DNA from 3 places in the Mesorhizobium sp. AR10 genome. Region 1 is predicted to be linked to each of the others. Evidence: predicted binding sites of a transcription regulator. Region 1 holds the regulator's gene; each other region holds the start of a gene.

The links. Region 1 encodes PhoB, which activates phosphate uptake and scavenging genes when phosphate is short. Its sites were predicted from a motif close to TGTCATNNANCTGTCAT; they were not measured.
Region 2: the regulator PhoB is predicted to act here: its motif matches at 5,500-5,516, upstream of phnC (phosphonate ABC transporter ATP-binding protein).
Region 3: the regulator PhoB is predicted to act here: its motif matches at 5,436-5,452, upstream of LHFGNBLO_RS09990 (alkaline phosphatase D family protein).

What each region holds. Positions count from the first base shown of each region.
Region 1 is NZ_CP080524.1:1,657,496-1,664,838, reverse strand. It holds gene LHFGNBLO_RS11585 (ATP-binding cassette domain-containing protein) at 1-544, opposite strand, end outside; gene LHFGNBLO_RS11580 (sugar ABC transporter permease) at 559-1,887, opposite strand; gene xylF (D-xylose ABC transporter substrate-binding protein) at 2,037-3,077, opposite strand; gene LHFGNBLO_RS11570 (ROK family protein) at 3,451-4,695, shown strand; gene phoB (phosphate regulon transcriptional regulator PhoB) at 4,711-5,400, opposite strand; gene phoU (phosphate signaling complex protein PhoU) at 5,417-6,124, opposite strand; gene pstB (phosphate ABC transporter ATP-binding protein PstB) at 6,166-6,990, opposite strand; gene pstA (phosphate ABC transporter permease PstA) at 7,008-7,343, opposite strand, start outside.
Region 2 is NZ_CP080524.1:1,967,186-1,974,528, forward strand. It holds gene LHFGNBLO_RS13025 (sugar phosphate isomerase/epimerase family protein) at 98-952, shown strand; gene phnE (phosphonate ABC transporter, permease protein PhnE) at 974-2,518, opposite strand; gene phnE (phosphonate ABC transporter, permease protein PhnE) at 2,523-3,497, opposite strand; gene phnD (phosphonate ABC transporter substrate-binding protein) at 3,572-4,480, opposite strand; gene phnC (phosphonate ABC transporter ATP-binding protein) at 4,574-5,431, opposite strand; gene LHFGNBLO_RS13050 (DapH/DapD/GlmU-related protein) at 5,567-6,184, opposite strand; gene phnL (phosphonate C-P lyase system protein PhnL) at 6,181-6,888, opposite strand; gene phnK (phosphonate C-P lyase system protein PhnK) at 6,891-7,343, opposite strand, start outside.
Region 3 is NZ_CP080524.1:1,340,022-1,347,364, forward strand. It holds gene LHFGNBLO_RS09955 (TPM domain-containing protein) at 1-725, shown strand, start outside; gene LHFGNBLO_RS09960 (TPM domain-containing protein) at 734-1,372, shown strand; gene LHFGNBLO_RS09965 (GNAT family N-acetyltransferase) at 1,479-1,985, shown strand; gene ppa (inorganic diphosphatase) at 2,088-2,621, shown strand; gene LHFGNBLO_RS09975 (hypothetical protein) at 2,631-3,221, opposite strand; gene LHFGNBLO_RS09980 (TetR/AcrR family transcriptional regulator) at 3,275-3,892, opposite strand; gene LHFGNBLO_RS09985 (MFS transporter) at 3,967-5,250, shown strand; gene LHFGNBLO_RS09990 (alkaline phosphatase D family protein) at 5,525-7,093, shown strand; gene LHFGNBLO_RS09995 (hypothetical protein) at 7,198-7,343, opposite strand, start outside.

The DNA of each region.
Region 1 (7,343 bases):
GCCCGAGTGCCGCCGTCGGCTCGTCCATGATCAGGATGCGGGCATTGAACAGGATGGCGCGCGCAATCGCCACCGACTGCCGCTGGCCGCCCGACAGCTTTACCACCGGCTCCTTGAAGCGTTGGAAGCGCGGATTGAGCCTGCCCATCACCTTGCGGGCCTCGGCCTCCATGGCGACGTCATCGAGCGTGCCCCAGCCGGTCATCAGCTCGCGGCCGAGGAAGAGGTTGGCGGCGGCGTCGACATTGTCGGCAAGCGCCAGCGTCTGGTAGATCGTCTCGATGCCATATTTCTTGGCATCGCGTGGATTGGAGATCGCGGCCTCCTGGCCATTGACGAAGATCTGCCCCGCGTCGCGTTTGTAGGCGCCCGACAGGATCTTGATCAGCGTCGATTTGCCTGCGCCGTTGTGGCCGAGCAGCGCCATGACCTCGCCCGGGAAAAGATCGACGGAGGCATCGTCGACCGCGCGAATGCCGCCGAAGGCGATCGAGATGTTGCGCATGTCGATCAGCGGCGTGCCTGTGGGAGCAGTTTTTTCCATGATCGTTCTCCTCCCTAGACCCGCTTGCGGTAGACGGTGTCGAGCCAGACGGCAACGACGAGCACCGCGCCGACGACTATGCTCTGCAGCGGCGAGTCGATGCCGAGCAGCACCATTCCCGACTGCAGCGACTGCATCAGCAGCGCCCCGAGCATGGCGCCCATCACCGTTCCGGCGCCGCCCGCCAGCGACGTGCCGCCGATGACGGCAGCAGCGATGACCAGGAGTTCGTCCAGCGTGCCCAGCGCATTGGTCGACGCGTTGAGACGGGCCGACGAGATCGCCGCGCTGATCGCGGCCAACACGCCCATGATCATGAACACCTTCATGGTCACCCAGCGTGTGTTGATGCCGGCAAGTTCGGCGGCCTCCGGATTACCGCCAATGGCGAAGACATAGCGGCCGAAGCGGGTGCGCTTGGTGATGAAGGTCATGACGATGCCGACGGTGATCGCCATCAGCACCGGTATGGCGATGCCATGGGCGATGAACAAACCGCCTTCGGGAAGGGTGATGCCGTTCTGCAGGGCGTACTGGCGCACGATGCCGATCGGCCAGGGATAGGAATTGGCGATCCAGACGGCGCCAAGAATGGCAACGCAAGCAACCACGCCAAGCAAGGTCTCGGCCCACACGGGACGCAACGGGAACTTGAACCGTTTGCGCTGCGACCGGCCGTTGAGCAGCGCGAAGGCAACCGCCGCACAAGCGACGACGCCGACGATCCAGCTGGCAGTGGCGCCGATCGAACCCCGTGGTCCGCCGCCCATGAGCTGGAAGGTGGCGTCGAGTGGCGCGACCGTGCGCCCGTTGGTTACCAGCCAGGCTGCGCCGCGCCAGACCAGCAGGCCGCCCAGCGTTACGATGAAGGCAGGAACTTCGAGATAGGCTATGATGAAGCCCTGGAATGCGCCGATCAGGAGACCGAGCACCACGCCGGCGGTCAGCGCGATGATCCAGAGCCAGGGATCTCCAAGTTGGAAGCCGATGACGCGAATGAGGAATTCGGCCTGTGCCACGCCCATGATCATACCGATCACGCCTTCGACGGAACCAACCGAAAGGTCGATGTTGCGCATGACGATGACCAGCACCATGCCGGTCGCCATGATCGCGACCGAGGAGGTCTGCACCGACAGGTTCCAGAGATTGCGCGGCGTCAGGAAAAGCCCGCCCGACAGGATGTGAATGCCCACCCAGATGACGAGCAACGCGCCCACCATGCCGAGCATGCGCGTGTCGAGCTCGGTTGCCTTGAGGAAGCGTCCGACGGTGCTGAGTTCGGATGCACGCGCCCGGTCTGCCGGCGTATTGGCGACCGGCGTGTTGGCAGTGTCGGTCATGATGTCCTCCCACCGGTTTGCCGTCTGGCGCGGATGCCGGAAACACGATGCTATTTGCTTTCCGCAGTCATTTGAAGCGGAAAGCCCCTTGAGAAACGCCGCGGCTTTGGAGCCGCGGCGCCGAGATCGAACCGGGATCCGGTTCGGTTTTAGTTACAGGCCGCGACGCTGCCCGCGGCGACGCCCGCACAGACCTCGTCCTTCTTGATCCAGCCGGCATCGATGACGACGTTGAGGTTGTCCTTGGTGATCGCGATCGGCGTCAGGAACAGCGAGTTGGTCTCGTTGCCGCCAGGCGTCGTGAACTTCACGGCGTTCGGGATCTTGTCGAGCGCAGTGCCAGCGGCCAGCTGCGAGGCGATCTCGGCGGCGTTCTTGCCGAGTTCGCGTGCATCCTTCCACACCGACACGGTCTGCGTGCCCAATGCAACGCGGTTCAGTGCGGCATGGTCGCCATCCTGGCCCGACACCGGAACCGATCCTGCCAGCCCTTGCGCCGTCAGAGCGGCGACGACACCGCCGGCGGTGCCGTCATTGGCTGCAACCACCGCATCGACCTTGTTGTCGTTGGCGGTCAGGAACTGCTCCATGTTCTTCTGGGCGTTGGCCGGCAGCCAGCCGTCCGTATAGGCCTCGCCGACATTCTTGATCTTGCCGCTGTCGATGGCGTCCTTCAGCACTTCCATGGAGCCGGCGAACAGGAAATCGGCATTCGGATCGGCACCCGAGCCCTTGATGAAGACGTAATTGCCTTCCGGCTTCACCTTGAACACTTCGCGGGCCTGCATGCGGCCGACTTCCTTGTTGTCGAAGGTCAGATAGAACACATCCTTGTTTTCGATCAGCCGGTCATAGCCGACGACCGGGATGCCTTCATCCAGCGCCTTCTGCACCGCCGGCCCGATGGCCGAGGCGTCCTGCGCAAGGATGATGAGCGCGTTGGCGCCTTGCGAAATCAGGCTCTCGACGTCGGTCAGCTGCTTGCCGGGATTGGACTGCGCGTCGGCGGAAATATACTTGTCGCCGGCGGCCTCGATCGCCGCTTTCATCGCGGCTTCGTCGGTCTTCCAACGCTCTTCCTGGAAGTTCGACCACGAAACGCCAATGACCTTGTCCTTCGCCTGGGCGACCGACGCGAGCGTCAGCGACATGGCGACACCCGCCAGGATGGCGGCTGCGAATCTCTTCATAATATCCTCCCTGCGCCGCGTGCGGCGCGACCAAACTGGCCCGAAGGCCGGCACAAGGCTCTATTTTTTCGAGCCCCGAAAAAATACTGATCTAACACCAGAGCACTGTCAACATCGATTCTGATGGATTTTGATGTGCTGGTGACTTTTTTTCGAGGCTCGGAATAAATAATGACAGGCTCCCCTGCTTCTGCCAATATTTGCTACGGCGTGTCGCCCAAAGTGCGCAGTGGTTTTGGGATGACGACACGCACAGGAACTATACCCTAAAATGCGTCGCGTGAGTCCATTCAGACGCAACGCACTTTAGGCGTCGCCGACGGCCTATACGATCAAGAGAGGCCGCGACGACGACCGGGAGGAAGACAGAACCATGTCGGTTGGAATCCGCCACGACGACTTGCGCCGGCGCAACCGGGCGATGGTGCTTTCGGCCGTGCGCCGGGCCGGCCAGCCGTCGCGCACGGAGATCGCCGCAACCACCGGTCTCAGCCATTCGACCATATCGGCGATTTCCTCGGACCTAATCGGGGAAGGCATCCTGGCCGAGAGCAAGGCCAGCGAGGCTGTCGCGCTGAAACGCGGCCGCCCGCAAGTCGGCCTTGGCCTCAATCCGGAAGCCGCGGCGGTCATGACCGTGGTGCTGTCGCTCAACTTCCTTTCCGTCGCCGTCATCGACTATGCCGGCCAGCTGGTCGCCGAGGAACAGCGCCGGCTGGACACGCTGAGCATGCCGCGCGACGAACTGATCGGGGAATGCGTCGCCATCGTCCGCCGCCGGCTCGAAGACGCCGATCTCGACGTCCACAGCATCGCCCGCATTGCGATGGGCATTCAGGGCATCACCGATTCCCACGCGCGCGCCATGCTGTGGTCACCGATCACGCCGCTGACCGACATTGCTTTCGCCGACATACTGGAGGCCGAATTCGGCATTCCGGCCACGATGGAAAACGACTGCAACATGATGGCGGTGGCGCTGCAGTGGCGCGATCCCGACCGCTACCGTGACGACTTCATCGCCATCCTGCTCTCGCACGGCATCGGCATGGGGCTGGTGCTGAAGGGAGAGTTGTTCACCGGCACCCATTCCTCGGGCGGCGAGTTCGGCCATATGATCCATCGCCCGGGCGGCGCGCTTTGCCGTTGTGGGCGGCGCGGCTGCGTCGAGGCCTATGCCGGCAACTACGCCATCTGGCGCAACGCCAGGCAATTGGGCGAGGACGCCGAGCCGGTCGCCGACGTCAGCGACGCCGACATGCGAACTCTGGCAGCTGCGGCACGTGAGAAAGACGGGCCGGAGCGCGAGGCCTACCGCAAGGCTGGTGAAGCGCTGGGCTTCGGTCTCGGCAGCCTGTTTGCGCTGATCGATCCGGCGCCGGTCGCCATGGTCGGCGTCAGCGCCGCCGCTTTCGACCTGATCGAGCCGGCACTGCGCGAGGCCATCGCCCAGACGGCCGGCGGCCAGCATTCGAAATCGATCTCCTTCGACACCGAGCCGAATGAACTGCCGCTGATCCGCGAAGGCTGCGCCATGCGGGCGCTGAGCTTCGTCGACCAGGAGATTTTCGCACCAGGCGCGCAGGCCCGAACGGTCACCGGAAAGAACGTGGCCTGAATTCAAACCGGGCGACTAGTCTTCCCTGATCGCGTATCCCGCACCACGGATCGTCCGGATGACGTCGGGCATGCGGCCATTGTTGACCGCCTTGCGCAGCCTGCCGACATGCACATCCACCGTGCGTTCGTCGATGTAGATCGTCTCACCCCAGACATTGTCGAGCAGTTGGCTGCGCGAGAACACCCGGCCGGGATGCCGCATCATGAATTCGAGCAGCCGGAATTCGGTCGGCCCGAGCCGGATTTCGCTCTTCTTGCGATAGACCCGGTGCGATTCGCGATCGAGCACGATATCGCCGACCTTCAGCACACTGGACAGCACTTCCGGCTTGGCGCGACGCAGCAACGCCTTCACCCTGGCCATGAATTCCGGCGTCGAGAACGGTTTGACCAGATAGTCGTCGGCCCCCGTCGAGAGGCCGCGCACCCGGTCGCTCTCCTCGCCGCGCGCGGTCAGCATGATGATCGGCAGCCGTTCGGTTTCCGGCCGCATCCTGAGGCGCCGACAAAGCTCGATGCCGGAAACCGCTGGCACCATCCAGTCCAGCACCAGAAGATCGGGGACGTTTTCCTGCAGCCGGATTTCAGCCTCGTCGCCGCGCGTCACCACCTCGACCTGGTAGCCCTCGGATTCGAGATTGTAGCGGAGCAGCACGCCTAGCGGCTCCTCGTCCTCCACCACCATGATGCGTGGCGCGATCATCGACTGGTCACCCCTGTCATGCCGCCGGCGCGGACATCGCCGTTTCGTCCTGCTTGGGACGATTGGCAGGCAATTGTGAACCGGTCAGCACATAGTAGGCGTTTTCGGCGATGTTGGTGACATGGTCGCCGATGCGCTCGAGATTCTTGGCGCAGAACAACAGATGCGTGCATGCGGTGATGTTGCGCGGGTCTTCCATCATGTAGGTCAAAAGCTCGCGAAACACCGAGGTGTATTTGACGTCGATGCGCTCGTCGTTGTTCCTGAGCGTGGCGAGCGCTGCTGCGTCCGCGGCTGCATATTCCTCGATGACCCCTTGCACCTGGACCAGCACCAGCTGCGCCATCACATCGATGGAGTGCGAGAGGTCGCGCGGCGTGACGCTGAGGCCGACGGTGCCGACGCGCTTGGCGATGTTCTTGGCAAGGTCGCCGATACGTTCGAGATCGCCAGCCATGCGGATCGAGCCGACGACCGCACGCAGGTCGTTGGCCATCGGCTGGCGCTTGGCGATTAGCGTGATGGCGCGGTCGTCGAGCTCGCGCTGACGCGCATCCATGATGGCGTCGTCGGAAACGACACGCTGCGCCAATGCGTTGTCCGAATTGAGCAGCGCCTTGGTCGAGCCGCTGACCATCGAGCGGGCCAGGTCGCCCATGTCGCGGATCAGCTGGCTGATCTGCTCCAGATCCTCATCGAACGACGCGACGGTATGTTCACCCATGATCTTCGTCCTCGTGTCTGAAACTTCGCTGTCAGAACCGCTCAGCCGAACCGGCCGGTGATGTAGTCCTGGGTGCGCTTGTCGTCGGGGTTGGTGAACATCTTGTCGGTGGCGCCCTCCTCGACCAGATAGCCGAGATGGAACATCGCCGTGCGCTGCGACACGCGCGCCGCCTGCTGCATCGAGTGGGTGACGATGACGATCGTGTAGTTCTGGCGCAGTTCGTCGATTAGTTCCTCGACGCGAGCCGTGGCGATCGGATCGAGTGCCGAACAGGGCTCGTCCATCAGGATCACCTCGGGCGACACGGCGATGGCGCGCGCGATGCACAGACGTTGCTGCTGGCCGCCGGAAAGGCCGGTGCCTGCCTCCTGCAAGCGGTCTTTGACCTCGTTCCAGATCGCCGCCTTCTTCAGACTCGATTCGACGATCTGGTCCATGTCAGCCTTACGCTTTGCCAGTCCGTGGATGCGCGGGCCATAGGCGACGTTCTCATAGATCGACTTCGGGAACGGATTGGGCTTCTGGAACACCATGCCGACACGCGCCCTGAGTTCGACGACGTCGATGTTCTTGTCGTAGATATCCTCTTCGTCCAGCGTGATCTTGCCGGTCACCCGCGCCGAGTCGATTGTGTCGTTCATGCGGTTGAGGCAACGCAGGAAGGTGGACTTGCCGCAACCGGAGGGGCCGATCAGCGCCGTCACCTGGTTGAGGCGGACGTCGAGATTGACGTCGAACAGCGCCTGCTTGTCGCCGTAGAACACGCCGACCTTGTCGCCGCGCATCTTGATCACTTCGTTCGACTTGGCGTTCATTTTGTCGCCCACTGCGTTTTCAAGGGACTGTTCGGTCATGATGTTCATACCAAAATGCCTTTTTTCTACCAGCGCCGCTCGAACCGACGCCGAAGCACGATTGCGGTGATGTTCATGGCCATGAGGAAGACGAGCAGGATGATGATGGCGCCCGACATACGCTCGACGAAGGCGCGTTCGGCCTCGTTCGCCCACATATAGATCTGCACCGGCAGCGCGGTGGCCGGATCGAAAGGTGTCGTCGGATAATCGGCGACGAAGGCGACCATGCCGATCAGCAGCAGCGGCGCGGTTTCACCGAGCGCACGCGCCAGGCCGATGATGGTGCCGGTAAGGATGCCGGGGGCGGCAAGCGGCAGGATGTGGTGGAACACCATCTGCATCTTGGAGGCGCCGAGACC
Region 2 (7,343 bases), 310 kb from region 1:
AAGTACGCTCCGCTCCGGTTCTCAGAAACTACCATTTTCGGCTCGGCCTGACCTGAAGCTCAGCACCCCGGTAAGGCCGAAAGTGGGAGGGGCGTCGATGAAAATCGGCATGTGCATGTTCTTGTGGACGACGGCAGTGTCGAAGAAACACGAGCCGTTGCTCAGGGACATCAAGGCGACCGGTTTTGACGGCGTCGAGATACCAGTGTTCTCAGGCACGCCTGACGACTACAAGAAGCTCGGCGACCTGCTCGATCGCATCGGGCTGGAACGCACCGCCGTCTCGGCCATGGGCGATCCGGCGATGAACCTGATCTCGTCGGATGCCAGTGTGCGCAAGGCCGGCATCGACTACATGAAATGGGCGATCGACTGCGCCCAAGCGCTCGGCGCCATTAAGCTGAGCGGCCCGCTGCATTCGACGCTTGGTACCTTCTCTGGCACCGGGCCGACGGCGGCCGAGAAAAAGCGCTCGGTCGCCTCGCAGCGCACAATTGGTGACCATGCCGGCAAGAGAGGAGTCACCATCGGGCTGGAGGCGCTCAACCGCTTCGAATGCTATTTGCTGAATACGATGGACGATCTGTCTGAGCATATCGATGCGATCGACCGCCCGCACATCAAGGCGATGTATGACACCTTCCACGCCAATATCGAGGAGGCCGATCCGGTCGGCGCCTATAAGCGCAATCGAAAGAACATCGTCCACATCCACATTTCAGAAAACAACCGCGGCGTGCCAGGGCGCGGCAATATTCCGTGGAAGGAGACGTTCTCGGCCATTCGCAAGAGCGGCTATGACGACTGGCTGACGATAGAGGCGTTCGGCCGCTCGCTGAAGGATTTGGCGGCGGCCACCAAGGTCTGGCGCGATTTTTCCGAGAGTCCCGAGGCTGTCTACCGCGACGGCTACAGGCACATCAAAAACGGGTGGAAGAAGGCCGGTGCCTGAGACGCGTTTCGGGATCGTGGTCTAAGCCGCCGGCAGCGGGCGGGCGGAGGCGCGTTCCGGCCGCTCGTCGTTGCCGACGGTCCCCATCAGTTTGCGGCGGAGATAGTTGGAGATGTTGTCGAAAACAAAAACGACAAGCAGGATCAACAGAACCATGTAGAAAACATTGGCCCAGTTGGTGTTGGTGCGCATGGCTTCCCACAATTTCAGACCGATGCCGCCGGCGCCGACAGCGCCGATGATTGTCGCCGAGCGCGTGTTCGATTCCCAAAAATAGAGGGATTGGCTAAGGAACACCGGCAGAACCTGCGGCAGCACGCCGTAGCGTTGCACCATCGTTGGCGTGGCGCCCACCGAGCGGATGCCCTCGCGCTGCTTGTCGTCGATGTTTTCCAGCGCCTCGGAATAGAGTTTGCCCAGGGTTCCGGTGTCGGTGAAGAAGATCGCCGACATGCCGGCCAGCGGCCCCGGACCGAAGCCGCGGGTGAAGAACAGCGCCCAGATCAGCATGTCGACAGACCGCAGGAAATCGAAGAAGCGCTTTGTCGCCTGGTTGGCCATCCAACTCGGCGTGATGTTGCGCGCAGCCAGGAAGGCGAGCGGAAAGGCGACGACCGAGGCCAGCACCGTGCCGACAAAAGCCATGACGATGGTTTGCAGAAGCTTCAGCCACACGTCGCCGTGCTGCCACTCGGCGTTGTAGAGGATGTTGTCCCAGGCAAGCGCTGCGTTTGATCGCGACGGGTCGATGCGCTCACCGGAGACGATCAGTGAAGCGACCTCGCCGAACGGTTTTCCCCAGAATGGCGAATTCGTGTCAAAGACAAAATTGGCCCAACCGAAAAACCGCCTCCAGGCGATCACCTCGTCATTCTGCACTTCAGCACGGCCCAAGAATCCGAACGAGATATAGGCTGTCGAACCTGGCTTGCGTTGCTCTATCCAGTCAGGCAGCGGTGTGCGCGGCGTGACAGAGCTGTCCTTGGCAATGTCGAAGATGACGCTTTCGGCGCCACGCGTCACAGTGACAAGATTTGGTGTAATGGCAATCTGGCCGCTGCCAAGGACGACGGTCGCCGCCACGATGGCCTTTTCGTGCACCGTTTTAGGCGCAGCCGGAACCAAGTTGTCTGGCGAGGGGGCTGGGTTCTCGGCGGTTGGCGCGCCAGGCGTCATGAACGAACCCTGCGACGACTTGTCAGTCGTCATCGTCGGTGCTGGCGCGGCGTCGACCCGCCGCTCGATCGCAGCAATCTGCTTGATCACCCAGTCGGGATTTGGATTGGATCCCAGTTTGGAGAAGCGGGAGTAGTCGATGGTCAGATAATTGTCCTTGAATTCGATGTCCGGGCGGATTTCGTAAGACACCCAGTCGGCGAGATAGGCGCCGGCCAGGTTCCAGTTCGCCTTTTCGAGAACGATGCCGATCGAGAAGAACCACCAGCAGTAAAAGGTGTAGAGAATGCACAGAAGGAGGCCGAACGGGGCGGCATAGCGCTTCCATAAGGGTCGCCGAAACGCATCTGGATGGCGAGCGGCGATGTCGTTGATGGCGTCGGCGTTCATTGGGCTACTCTCCGCGCCCGTATGCGAACGCCTGCCTGCCGACAAGACGTTGTCTCAGCCATGCCGAAAACTGGTCAACGGCGACAATCGTGCAGAACAGCAGAAAGACGATGGCAATGGTCTTGGCCTCATGGCCCCGGCTGATCGAAAGACGCAGGGATTCGCCGATGCCGCCGGCGCCGACGGCGCCGAGAATGGTCGAAGCGCGCACATTGATCTCAAAGCGGAGCAGGAAATAGCTCATGAAGTTGGGTAGAACCTGAGGCACGATGCCGAACCACACCCGTTCGACCCAATTGGCGCCAACGGCCCGCAAGCCTTCGTCAGGCTTCATGTCGGCATTCTCGACCACTTCGAAGAACATTTTTCCGAGCGCGCCCACCGTGTGGATGCTGACCGCGAGGATCGCCGGAATGGGCCCAAGCGAGAAGATCGCCAGGAAAAACCCGGCAATGACGATTTCCGGAAAGGCGCGGACAATTTCAAGTAAGCGGCGCGTTGTGAAACGGAGCCAGCGGCTGGCCGTTATATTGCTGGCAGCCAAGAAGCAGAGCAGGAAACCGAAGGTGGAGCCGACCAGCGTCGAAAACAGCGCAATGTTCAGTGTCTCGATCATCCGGTAGAAATACTCCGGAATGTAGATGCCTTGGGTCAGGTAGACCCGGCCTTCGGGATAGTCGAATTTGAGGCTGCCATCGTCATAGGGCGACGGCAGGTCGAACAGCGCGCGCACCGGTTCGAACCAGTCGCGCGGCTTCAATTCGACGAAAAAGTCGGCGATGTGCGGAAGGCGGTCGAAGAACTTTCCGGCGTTGGTTTCGTTGGCGAACCAGAGCGAGCCCGAGAGCGCAAGCAACAGGAAAACCAGGCCTCCGATCGTGTAGAGGCGCCGGCGAGCGGCGAGGTGGCGCCAGTGCCGCTCGACCAAGGCTGCTTCTGTGGAGAGCGCAGGCGCGCGGTAGACGTCGGTCGCACTCATCGATAGTTCCCCGGCCCGTGACGCGGCAACGCCGCCGGCGGCACTTTGGCCCCGGCGGCGTCGTGCCTTTAGGCCTACGAGCCGATCTTCGCCTTACGAGCGTCGATGATCGCCTGATAGAATTCCGGGGTGACCGGCGAATAGCCCTTGAAGTCGCCGCCCTGTACCGCCGCGAAACAAGCCGGATCGGTTTGCGGAAGCTTGGTCAGGAAATCGGTGATCTTCTGCTTGGTGCCGGCGTCGAGCGAGGTGCGTATGACCAGCGGGCCGTTCGGGATCAGTGGCGACTGCCACAATTCGACGAGGTCGTCCATCTTGAGGACGCCCTTGTCGACCATCTTGCGCAGATTGCCCGAGCTGTAGCCGTCCTTGAAGTCGCCGACGCCGGAGGCCCAGGTGGTGCCGGCATCGAAGGTGCCCTTCAGAACTTCAAGCACCAGCTGTTCATGGCCGCCGCCGAAGCCGGTCGACGCGAAATAGCTCTTCACATCCATACCGATGTCCTTGGGCAGCGACGTGACCGGGATCAGGTAGCCAGAAGTCGAATCGGGATCGGCGAAACCGAGCTTCTTGCCCTTCATGTCAGCGAGTGTCTTGATGCCTGAATCCGCACGGGCGACCATAACCGAATGGTAGCCGGTCGAACCGTCGGTCTGGACCGTCGTCAGGATCGGCTGAACCGCGTCCTTGTTTTCGAGATAGACCTTTGCGTAGGCGGACGCGCCGAGTTCGGCATAGTCAAGCGTGCCGCCGAGCAGACCCTGGATGACGCCGTCGTAGTCGGCGGCCGGGAACAGCGAAACTTTCTCGACACCGAGGACTTCCTTGATGTGGTCGGCGAAGCACTGGTAGTTGCGCAGACGGTCGGCTTCGTTCTCGCCGCCCAGAATGCCGACGCGGAATTCCTTCAGGTCCTGTGCCTGGACCGCGCCCATCGCCATGGCCATGATGGAAACGGCACCGAAAAGTATCTTTCTAAACATCTCGTGTCTCTCCTGTTTTGGGTCCGGCATCGCGCCGGCTGCGTTCGAATTTTGACAGGTGCCTGTGACGCAGGCTGGCGATCCAGGCCGATCTCAGTACCCCGGGAATGCGGGTTCAAGCGGACCGGCGGATGCGGCGATTTTTTGCTTGATGATGACGCTGGTCGAGGTGATGGCCTCGGAGATTTCGTCGCCGTTGCTGTCGGCGCCGTAGACCATGCGCACGGCCTCGCGGTTGAGGTCTTCGGGCGGGCCGTCGAACACGACCTTGCCGGCGGCCATGCCGATGATGCGGTTGCAATAGGTGCGCGCGGTATCCAGCGTGTGCAGATTGGTGACGACGGTGATGCCTTCGCGCAAATTGATATCCTGCAGCGAATCCATCACCACCTTGGCATTGAGAGGGTCGAGCGAGGCAATAGGCTCGTCGGCGAGGATCACCTTCGGCTGCTGCATCAAGGCGCGGGCGATGGCGACGCGCTGCTGCTGGCCGCCGGACAAGGTACCGGCGGGCTGCAGCGCGGTGCGGGCGATGTCGAGACGCTCCAGCGCTGCTATCGCCTCGGCTCTTTCCTCGCGGGAGAAGATGCCGAGCAGGTTCGACATGGTGGAGCGGTGGTTCAGCCGGCCGAGCAGCACATTGGTCAGCACGTCAAGGCGCGGCACCAGGTTGAACTGCTGGAAGATCATGGCGCAGTCGCGCTGCCAGCGACGCAGCGGCGATCCGCGCAGGCTTGAGACTTCGGCGCCGTCAAAAAAAATCGACCCCTGACTGGGATCGATGAGACGGTTGATCATGCGAAGAAGGGTCGATTTGCCGGCGCCCGAGCGACCGATGATGCCGACCATCTGACCTTGCGGGATCGACAGGTCGACGGCGCTGACGGCGGTGTTCTTGCCAAATCGGCGGGAGACGCCGCGGATTTCGAGCGTGGCTGACGTCGCTGACATAGGCAGGTTCCAGTCCAGTCGCAGTTGAAGGTCTGATACCCTCGCTAGCGCAACGGCATGAACCTGCGGTGTCGGATTGATGTCAGTTTTGTTACCGCCCACAGACGCGGTGCAACCGTGCCTGGGGTTGACGAACTACCCGCCGTGCTTTTCCAAGAACGCCTCAGCCGAAAGCGCGCGGAAATCGTCCAACGCTGCGCGCAGTCGGGCATGGTCCCAGTCCCACCAGGCGAGCGCCTGGTAGCGTTCGGCGGTGCGGCGGTCGAAGCGTTCGCGGATCGGCTTTGCCGGCACGCCGCCGACGATGGTGTAAGGCGCGACATCCTTCGATACCACCGCGCCGGCGCCGACTGCGGCGCCATCGCCGACGGTGACGCCGGGCAGGATGGTGGAGCCGTGGCCGAGCCAGGTGTCGTGGCCGATGGTGACGCGTTTGGCGCGGCGCTGGGCGAAGAATTCTGTTTCGTGCTCGGCGTCGTCCCAATAGTCTGATGCGCGATAGGTGAAGTGGTGCAGTGTCGGCCGCCAGGTCGGGTGGTTGGTGGCGTTGATGCGCACACTGGCGGCGATGTTTGAAAACCTGCCGATCGTCGCGCACCAGACGGCACAGTCCTGCATCATGTAGGAATAGTCGCCGAGGATGCTCTCCGAAACCCGGCTACGGTCGGCGATCTCGGTCCAGCGGCCAAGCGTCGAGTTCTCGACTTGCGCCGTCGCGTGGACCAGCGGCGCCTCCGACAATTTCCTGGTCATGCGGCGATTTTTCCGGCGGCAAAGGCGGTCACGTCGATGATGCGGTCGGCCACTGCCTCGCGCACGTCATGATCGTGGAAGATGCCAAGCAGGGCGACGCCCGCCGCCTTCTTGGCCGCGATCAGCGCAATCACCACGTCGCGGTTCCTGGCGTCGAGCGAGGCGGTCGGCTCGTCGAGCAGCAGGATCGGGTGCTCGGTGATGAAACCGCGCGCGATGTTGACGCGCTGCTGCTCGCCGCCGGAGAAGGTCGCCGGCGGCAATGCCCAGAGTTTCTCCGGAAGATTGAGCTGCGCCAGCAGAGCGCGTGCCTTGCCTCTGGCTGCCTCGCGCTCCTCGCCGCGCTCGACCAGCGGCTCGGCGACGACATCGAGCGCCGAGACGCGCGGCACGGTGCGTAGGAACTGGCTGACATAGCCGATGGTTTGCCGGCGCACTGCAAGCACGGTGCGCGGGCTGGCTATCGCCAGATCGATGAGCCCGGCGTCATGCCGGACGATGATCTGGCCTTCGTCGACGGCATAGTTGCCGTAGAGCATTTTCAGGATCGAGCTCTTGCCGGCGCCCGACGGGCCGCCGAGCACGGCGCACTCGCCGGCCCTGATCGAGAACGAGACATCGGCGACGACCGGTAGTTTGATGCCGTCGCGCAGATGCATGGTGAAGCTCTTGGCGACGTCGGAGACAACGAGGGGCGTCGGCATGGTTACACCTGCAGGATGGAAGAAACGAGCAACTGCGTGTAGGGCGCACGCGGATCGTCGAGCACGCGGTCGGTGAGGCCGCTTTCAACGACGCGACCGTCCTTCATCACCATCATGCGCTGCGACAAGAGACGCGCCACCGCGAGATCATGGGTGACGACGATGGCCGCCAGGCCGAGAACCGTGACCAGTCCGCGCAAGAGGTCGAGCAGGCGCGCCTGCACCGAGACATCGAGCCCGCCGGTCGGCTCGTCCATGAACACCAGCCGCGGCCCGGTGACGAGGTTGCGGGCGATCTGCAGGCGCTGGCGCATGCCGCCGGAAAAGGCGCGCGGTTCGTCGTCGATACGGTCCTCGTCGATCTCGACGCGCGACAGCCAGTCGACCGCCGTGGCGCGGATCTTGCCGTAGTGGCGGTCGCCCACCGCCATCAGCCGTTCGCCGACATTGGCGCC
Region 3 (7,343 bases), 320 kb from region 1:
AGGCGGCGCTGACCCAGAAGCTTGCCGATTTCGAGAAAAAGGGTTCGGACCAGATCGTCGTCGCGACGATTCTCAGCCTCGACGGCGAAGAGATCGAACCCTATGCCAACCGGCTGTTTCGCTTCTGGAAACTCGGCCAGGGCGGCGAGAACAATGGCGTGCTTCTGCTGGTGGCCAAGAACGACCGCAAGATGCGCATCGAGGTCGGTTACGGGCTGGAAGGCACGCTGACCGACCTGCACACCAAGCTGATCATCGAAAACGACATGGCGCCGGCTTTCCGTGCCGGCAATTTTTCAGGCGGCATAGCCAAGGCCGTCGACGACATGGTGATGGTGCTGGAAGGCAATCCGGAGGAATTGGAGGCGCGCGGTGAGCGCAATCCGCCGGGTAGCCGAAGCGACTCCTTCGATACGATCGTCATCCTGTTCCTCATCCTGTGGGGGACGATGTTTTTCGGCGGCCTGGCGATGGCATTCCTGCCGCCGATCTTCGGCACCAAGCTGTCGCCGGGCGTATATAAATGGCTGGGCATGACCTTCCGCTACGGCCGTGGACCGAGTTCGTCGTCCTCGGGTAGTGGCTGGACGTCAGGGTCCTCATCGGGCAGCGGCTGGTCGTCGGGAAGTTCCGGCAGCAGCTGGTCGTCAGGCTCAAGCAGCGGCGGCGGGTTTTCAGGCGGCGGCGGCTCGTCCGGCGGCGGTGGTTCTTCAGGGAGCTGGTGAGACAGATCATGGCAACACGACCGATCAGCCCGCAGGATCACGAGCTCATCGCCGCGGCGATCCGCGCCGCCGAGACAAAGACCGACGGCGAGATCTACTGCGTCGTGGCCCATGCCAGCGACGGCTATTTCTTCCCGGCCGCCTTCATGGCGACAGCTGGCATGCTTCTGGTCAGCCTCGCGGTCACTTACGGGCTGGAAGCCTGGTGGCTGTCGATTCGCTTGCCGCATTTCGTCTTCGCCCAGCTGCTGGCACTGGCCTCGGTGCTTGTCCTGCTATGGGCGCTGCCCGGCTTGCGCATCCATCTGGTGCCGCGGCGGCTGCGGTACCAAGCGGCGCATACCAATGCGATCAAGCAGTTCCTCGCCCGCAACGTCCACCGCACCACCGCGCGCACCGGCGTACTGGTGTTCGTCTCGATCGCCGAGCGCTATGCCGAAGTGGTCGCCGACAGCGGCATCAATGCCAAGGTCGGCCAGCATGTGTGGGATGGCGTCGTCCGCGACCTTACGGCGCATGCCGGCGATGACCGTCTCGCCGAGGGCTTCGTCAAGGCGATCGCCACCGTCGGTTCGGTGCTGGCCGAGCATTTTCCGGTTTCATCGGGCGATAGCAACGAGCTGGACGACCATCTGGTCGAGATCTGAGTTCGTTTCAAACGCACAACGCCGTCGCGGCCTTCTGTGCGAAAGCGCAGGAGCCGGCCGACCGGACTCTTGCAAATGGCCGATGCGGGTCTATGGTTAACAAATCATGAATACGCTGAGCATCGACATCAGGAAAGCCGAGCCGCGCGACGCCAGCGCGATTGCCGACGTGCACCAGCAGGCCTGGCACGGGGCCTATTCCGGCATCATTCCACACCGTACGCTGACATCGATGATCAACCGCCGCGGCGCCGACTGGTGGGCCAACGCCATTCGCCGCGCCGCCACCGTGCTGGTCGTCGAGATCGGCGGCAAGATCGCCGGCTACGCCACGATCGGCAAGAATCGCGCCCGCGAACTCAAGCAGCAGGGCGAGATCTACGAGCTTTACCTGCGCCCCGAATATCAGGGCATCGGGCTGGGCAGCCGTTTGTTCAAGGCAGCCCGGGCGCGCCTCGCCGACCACGGGCTGAAAGGCATGGTGGTGTGGGCACTGGAAGACAACCAGAATGCGCTCGACTTCTATACCGGCGCCGGCGGCCGCGATGTCGCCGAGGGTGTCGAGATCTTCGAGCAGAAAGCGCTGAAGAAGGTCGCCTTCGTCTGGGAATGAGGGCCTGAAAGCCTGCCGCCAGGTGCTCAGCACCATTCGCCGCATTGCACCATGACGCTTCGCCCGCTATCGATCTTGGAAATCGAGAGAGGGATTTAAGCCATGCGCATTGAAGCCATTGCCACCGGAAAGAACCCGCCTGAAGATGTCAACGTCATCATCGAGGTGCCGATCGGCGGCGAGCCGATCAAATATGAGATGGACAAGGAGGCCGGCACGCTGTTCGTCGACCGCTTCCTGCACACCTCGATGCGCTATCCCGGCAATTACGGCTTCGTGCCGCACACGCTTTCGGGCGACGGCGACCCGATCGATGTGCTGGTCTGCAATACCCGCGCCCTGGTGCCGGGCTGCGTCATCAATGTCCGGCCGATCGGCGTGCTGATCATGGAAGACAATGCCGGCCAGGACGAGAAAATCATTGCGGTGCCTTCACCCAAGCTGACGCTGCGCTATGAAAACGTCACCGAATATACGCAGCTGCCCGACATCACCCGCCAGCAGGTGCAGCACTTCTTCGAGCACTACAAGGATCTCGAACCCGGCAAATGGGTCAAGATCGAGGGCTGGCACGACTCCGCCTATGCCAAGAAGATGATCGTCGACGCGATCGCGCGGGCGAAGAAGAGCAAGTAGTTCAGCGGATCAATTATCGACGCGGCCGAAATCCGGCGCGTTGCCGATCACCACGCGCTTGTCCTTGCCACAGGCAAAGGTCCGCGCCTTTTCGTCGGCCAGCTTACGCGCCTGATCGTTGGCGGCGGGATTGCCGGTGGCCTGCACCAGCCCGACGGTGCAGCCGCTATAGGTCTCCGGTTGGGAGACCTTGGCGACGAGCAGCACTTCGTTCGGCTTGTTCTGGTCATCGGGATTGCTGATCGAGCGACGGTGGATGACCGCGAAGGGAATGACGATGTCGCCTTTGGTCTCGATGCGCCACTCGACCTTGGGTCCGGCCGAATTGAAGCCGGAAAAGCTTTCCCAGACCGCCGTCATGTCGCTGGACGGAAAACCGTAAAACAGCGATTCGCGGGCGTCGTCGTAGGAGACCAGCACGGGATAGCCACGATAGCCCGAACAGGTGAGGCTGGCCCAGTCGCCGTCGCCTTCCTCGGCATGCGCGTAGGTCACGCAGTCCTTCTTCCAGTCGAGATCGCTGTAGACGCTGGATATGCCGTCGGCCTGGGCGGTTTGGCAGAAGCCGGCGAGGGCAAGCGGGATCAGGAAAGCGCGCATGCGGACAGCTCCATTGCAGCTCGCCGCAGCGTATCGTCAAATTCCGACCTGGCCTAGTCTTTCAGGCTCGCCCCGATCAGCAGATCTGCGTTGCGGGCGACCGATTGTGCTGGGCCGCCCAACCCGAACAACTGGCCACTGATATAGGCGCCCTCGATCAACAGCAGCAGCCCGTCGCCGAGCGTGTCGGCGTCGCCAGCGCCCATCGCCGCTGCCATGGCGCGCAAGCGGCGGCGCAATTCCTGTTTGTTGGCCTCGCTGACGACGCGGGCCGGGTGGCCGTGTTCGGGATACTCGACGGCAGCGTTGGTCATGCCGCAGCCGCGATAGTCGGGCTTTTGCGTGCGCTTGCCGACGCGGGTCAGGAAAGCGTGGATCTGCGCGCGCGGGTCGCCCGGATGGGCATTCACCGCCTCATCGAAGCGATCCCAGAATTCGAGGTCGTATTGCCGGAGATAGGATGCGGCCAACTCGTCCTTGGAAGGAAAGCTGCGGTAGAGGCTGGGCTTGGTGACGCCTGCGCGCCGCACAATCTCGTCGACGCCGATTGCCCTGATGCCTTGCCGGTAGAACAGGTCGCGCGCCACGCCGAGGATCTTCTCGGCAGCCTTTGGCAGAGCCGATGCGTGAGCACCCTTGATGGGTGGTTCAATATTATTGTCCGATGGCATCCGGCGACTCGCTTGACAGTGTTACCGATCGGTACGTATAGCCTTGGGCTAATTGCAACGTACCGGTCAGTAACATGATAGCTCAATCCCGTCCGTTTGGCCAGCGCTACGCTTTCGTCGTGGTCGGCGTCATCTTCCTCTGCCTGCTGATCGCGGCGGGCCTGCGCTCGGCGCCCGCGGTCATGATGCTGCCTCTGGAAGAGAGTTTCGGCTGGCGCCGCGATGTCGTTTCGCTGGCTGCTGCCGTCGGCATCTTTCTCTACGGTCTGACCGGGCCGTTTGCTGCCGCACTGATGGAACGGATCGGGTTGCGCCGCACGCTGCTTGCCTCGCTCGTGGTAATGTCGGGCTCGACGGCGCTCAGCCTGTTGATGACCGAGCCCTGGCATCTGCTTATCACATGGGGTGTGTTTTCCGGCATCGGCTCGGGCGCGGTCGCCACCGTGCTCGGCGCCACCATCGTCAATCGCTGGTTCAAGACCAATCGCGGGCTGGTGATGGGGCTGATGTCGGCCTCCAGCGCCACTGGCTTGCTGGTGTTCCTGCCGCTGCTGGCCGCGCTCGCCCAGTCGGGTGGCTGGAAGCCGGTCGCCATCGCCATTTCGGTTGCCACCGCCTGCCTTCTGCCGCTGGTCTGGCTGCTGGTGCCTGAGCGCCCGGCCTCGATCGGCATGGTGCGCTACGGCGCCGAGGCTGACGACGTGCCGCCGGTGCCACCGGCATCGCAAGGCAATTTCCTCGCGCACACGCTCAACACGCTGCGACGCGCCGCTCGCACGCGGGTGTTCTGGTATCTGTTCGCCACTTTCTTCGTCTGTGGCTTTACCACCAATGGGCTGGTCGGCACGCATTTGATCGCCTTCTGCGGCGACATGGGCATCGGCGAGATTCAGGCGGCTGGGCTGCTGTCGATGATGGGCATCTTCGACCTGATCGGCACGACGCTGTCGGGCTGGCTCACCGACCGCTTCGATCCGCGCAAGCTGCTCGGCGTCTACTATGCGATCCGTGGCCTGTCGCTGATCTATCTGCCCTATTCCGGCTTCTCGGCGACCAGCCTGATCATCTTCGCCGTGCTCTATGGGCTCGACTGGATCGCCACCGTGCCGCCGACGCTGAGGCTGGCCAACGAGGCGTTCGGCGACCGCAGCGGGCCGATCGTCTTCGGCTGGATCGTCGCCGGCCATCAGGTGGGGGCGGCAACGGCGGCCTTCTTCGGCGGCACCATGCGCGAACTGCAAGGCAATTACGAACTGGCCTTCCTCATCGCCGGCATGACCGCGATTGCGGCCGCCTGCATCTCGCTGCTGATCAACACCAGCCGTCCGGCTTTCGATCCGGAGCCGCAGTCGGCGTAGGGCGCGGCTGTCGGGCGCCAATCTCCCCCCTTGAGGGGGAGAGGGCCGCGAAGCGGCCAGAGGGGGTCGGTTCGACCGGACTCAGCCTTACTGTTGCTGCGGATGGGGCTGGTGCTTGATGCGAGGCGACCCCCTCTGTCGCCTTCGGCGACATCTCCCCCTCAAGGGGGGAGATGTCTGTTGGTTGTTACGAAACCTTCATCGTTTCGAGATGCGCCTGAAACATTGACGTTGGACCTTGGTGGCACCGTTCGAAGCCATCCAGGAGACAGCCATGAACAAGATTTCCCGCCGCGCTTTTGTCACCTCCGCGAGCGCCGTTGGGCTGCTCGGCGCTTCGGGCCTGGCACTGCCCTATTACTCGCGCGCCAATCAGCGGCCGGCCTTCACCCATGGCATCCAGTCGGGCGACGTCGACGCCACCAGCGGCATGGTGTGGACGCGCACGGATCGGCCGTCACGGGTCATGTTCGAAGTGTCGTCGACGGAAAGTTTCGCCAATGCCACCCGGCTGGCGCCGCTCGATACGTCGCCGGCCAGCGACTACACGGTGAAGCGGCTGCTTACCGACCTCGCCTCCGACCAGGACATCTTCTACCGCATGACAGCGGCCGATCTTGCCGACATCAATGCCGTTTCCGAACCGATCACCGGCCGCTTCCGTACGGCGCCGGCATCCAAGCGCGACATCCGTTTCGCCTGGTCGGGCGATACCGCCGGTCAGGGTTGGGGCATCGACGATACCGGCATGAAGACCTACTCCACGATCGGCAAGCATACGCCCGACTTCTTCCTGCATTCGGGCGACACCATCTATGCCGACGGCCCGATGAAGGACGAGGTCGATCTGCCGAGCGGCGGCAAGTGGAAGAACACCGTCCTCATCGACGAAAAGCGAAAGGTTGCGCAGACGCTGGACGAATACCGGGCGCAGTGGAAATACAACCTGATGGACAGCCACGTGCGGGGGCTCAGCGCCATCTGCCCGACCTTCTACCAGTGGGACGACCATGAGGTGGTGAACAACTGGTCGGATTCAAAGGACCTGACCGCTGACGACCGCTACTCGGAAAAATCCATCCATGTGCTGGCGGCACGCGCGGCGCGCGCCTTCCATGAGATGACGACGATCCGCTACGAGCCGTCCGAACCCGGCCGCGTCTACCGAAAGATCGCCTATGGGCCGTTGCTCGACGTGTTCTTCCTCGACATGCGGTCCTATCGCGGCGCCAATGGCCCCGACATGCAGGATACGATGACGCCGCAATCGCGCATACTCGGCGAACAGCAGACGAAATGGCTGAAGCGCGAGCTGGCAAACTCCAACGCGACCTGGAAAATCATCGCCGCCGACATGCCGCTTGGCCTCATCGTCTGGAACGACGGCGCCAAGAAAGTTGGAGCCGAGGCGGTCAGCAATGGCGACAATGGCCCGGCAAAGGGACGCGAGCTCGAGATCGCGGATCTTCTGCGCTACATCAAGAATGCCGGCATCGCCAACACCGTCTGGCTCACCGCCGACGTGCACTACACGGCGGCGCATTACTACAACCCGGACAAGGCGCAGTTCCAGGATTTCAACCCGTTCTGGGAATTCGTCTCCGGCCCGATCCATGCCGGCACGTTCGGTCCCAACGATTTCGACATGACCTTCGGCCCGGAGCTGAAATTCATCAAGGCGCCGACCGCCGAGCAGGGGCAGAACCTGCCGCCGTCGGCCGGGCTGCAGTTTTTCGGCCTGGTCGACATCAACGGCGCCAGCGAACAGCTGACGGTGCGGCTGATGGATCGCGACGACAACGAGCTCTACAAGGTGACGCTCGATCCGGTGCGGTCGGCGTAAGCCAGACCATGATCCCGAAAAGTGGAGACCGGTTTTCGGACAAGATCATGGTCGAACAAGAAGGTAGAGCCCCATCCCCGATTCTATCGGGGTGGGATCAGGCTCTAGTCTGGATAACAAGCCGTGGGAATGTTGGGCCAGACCGCGCTGTCGCAGCCGGCGGCATCCTGCCGCTGCTTGAAGGCGGCACTGACTGGTCCGGTCACCACCGGGTCCACGCCATCGGGGGCGTCCGCAAAAAGCTGCTCTG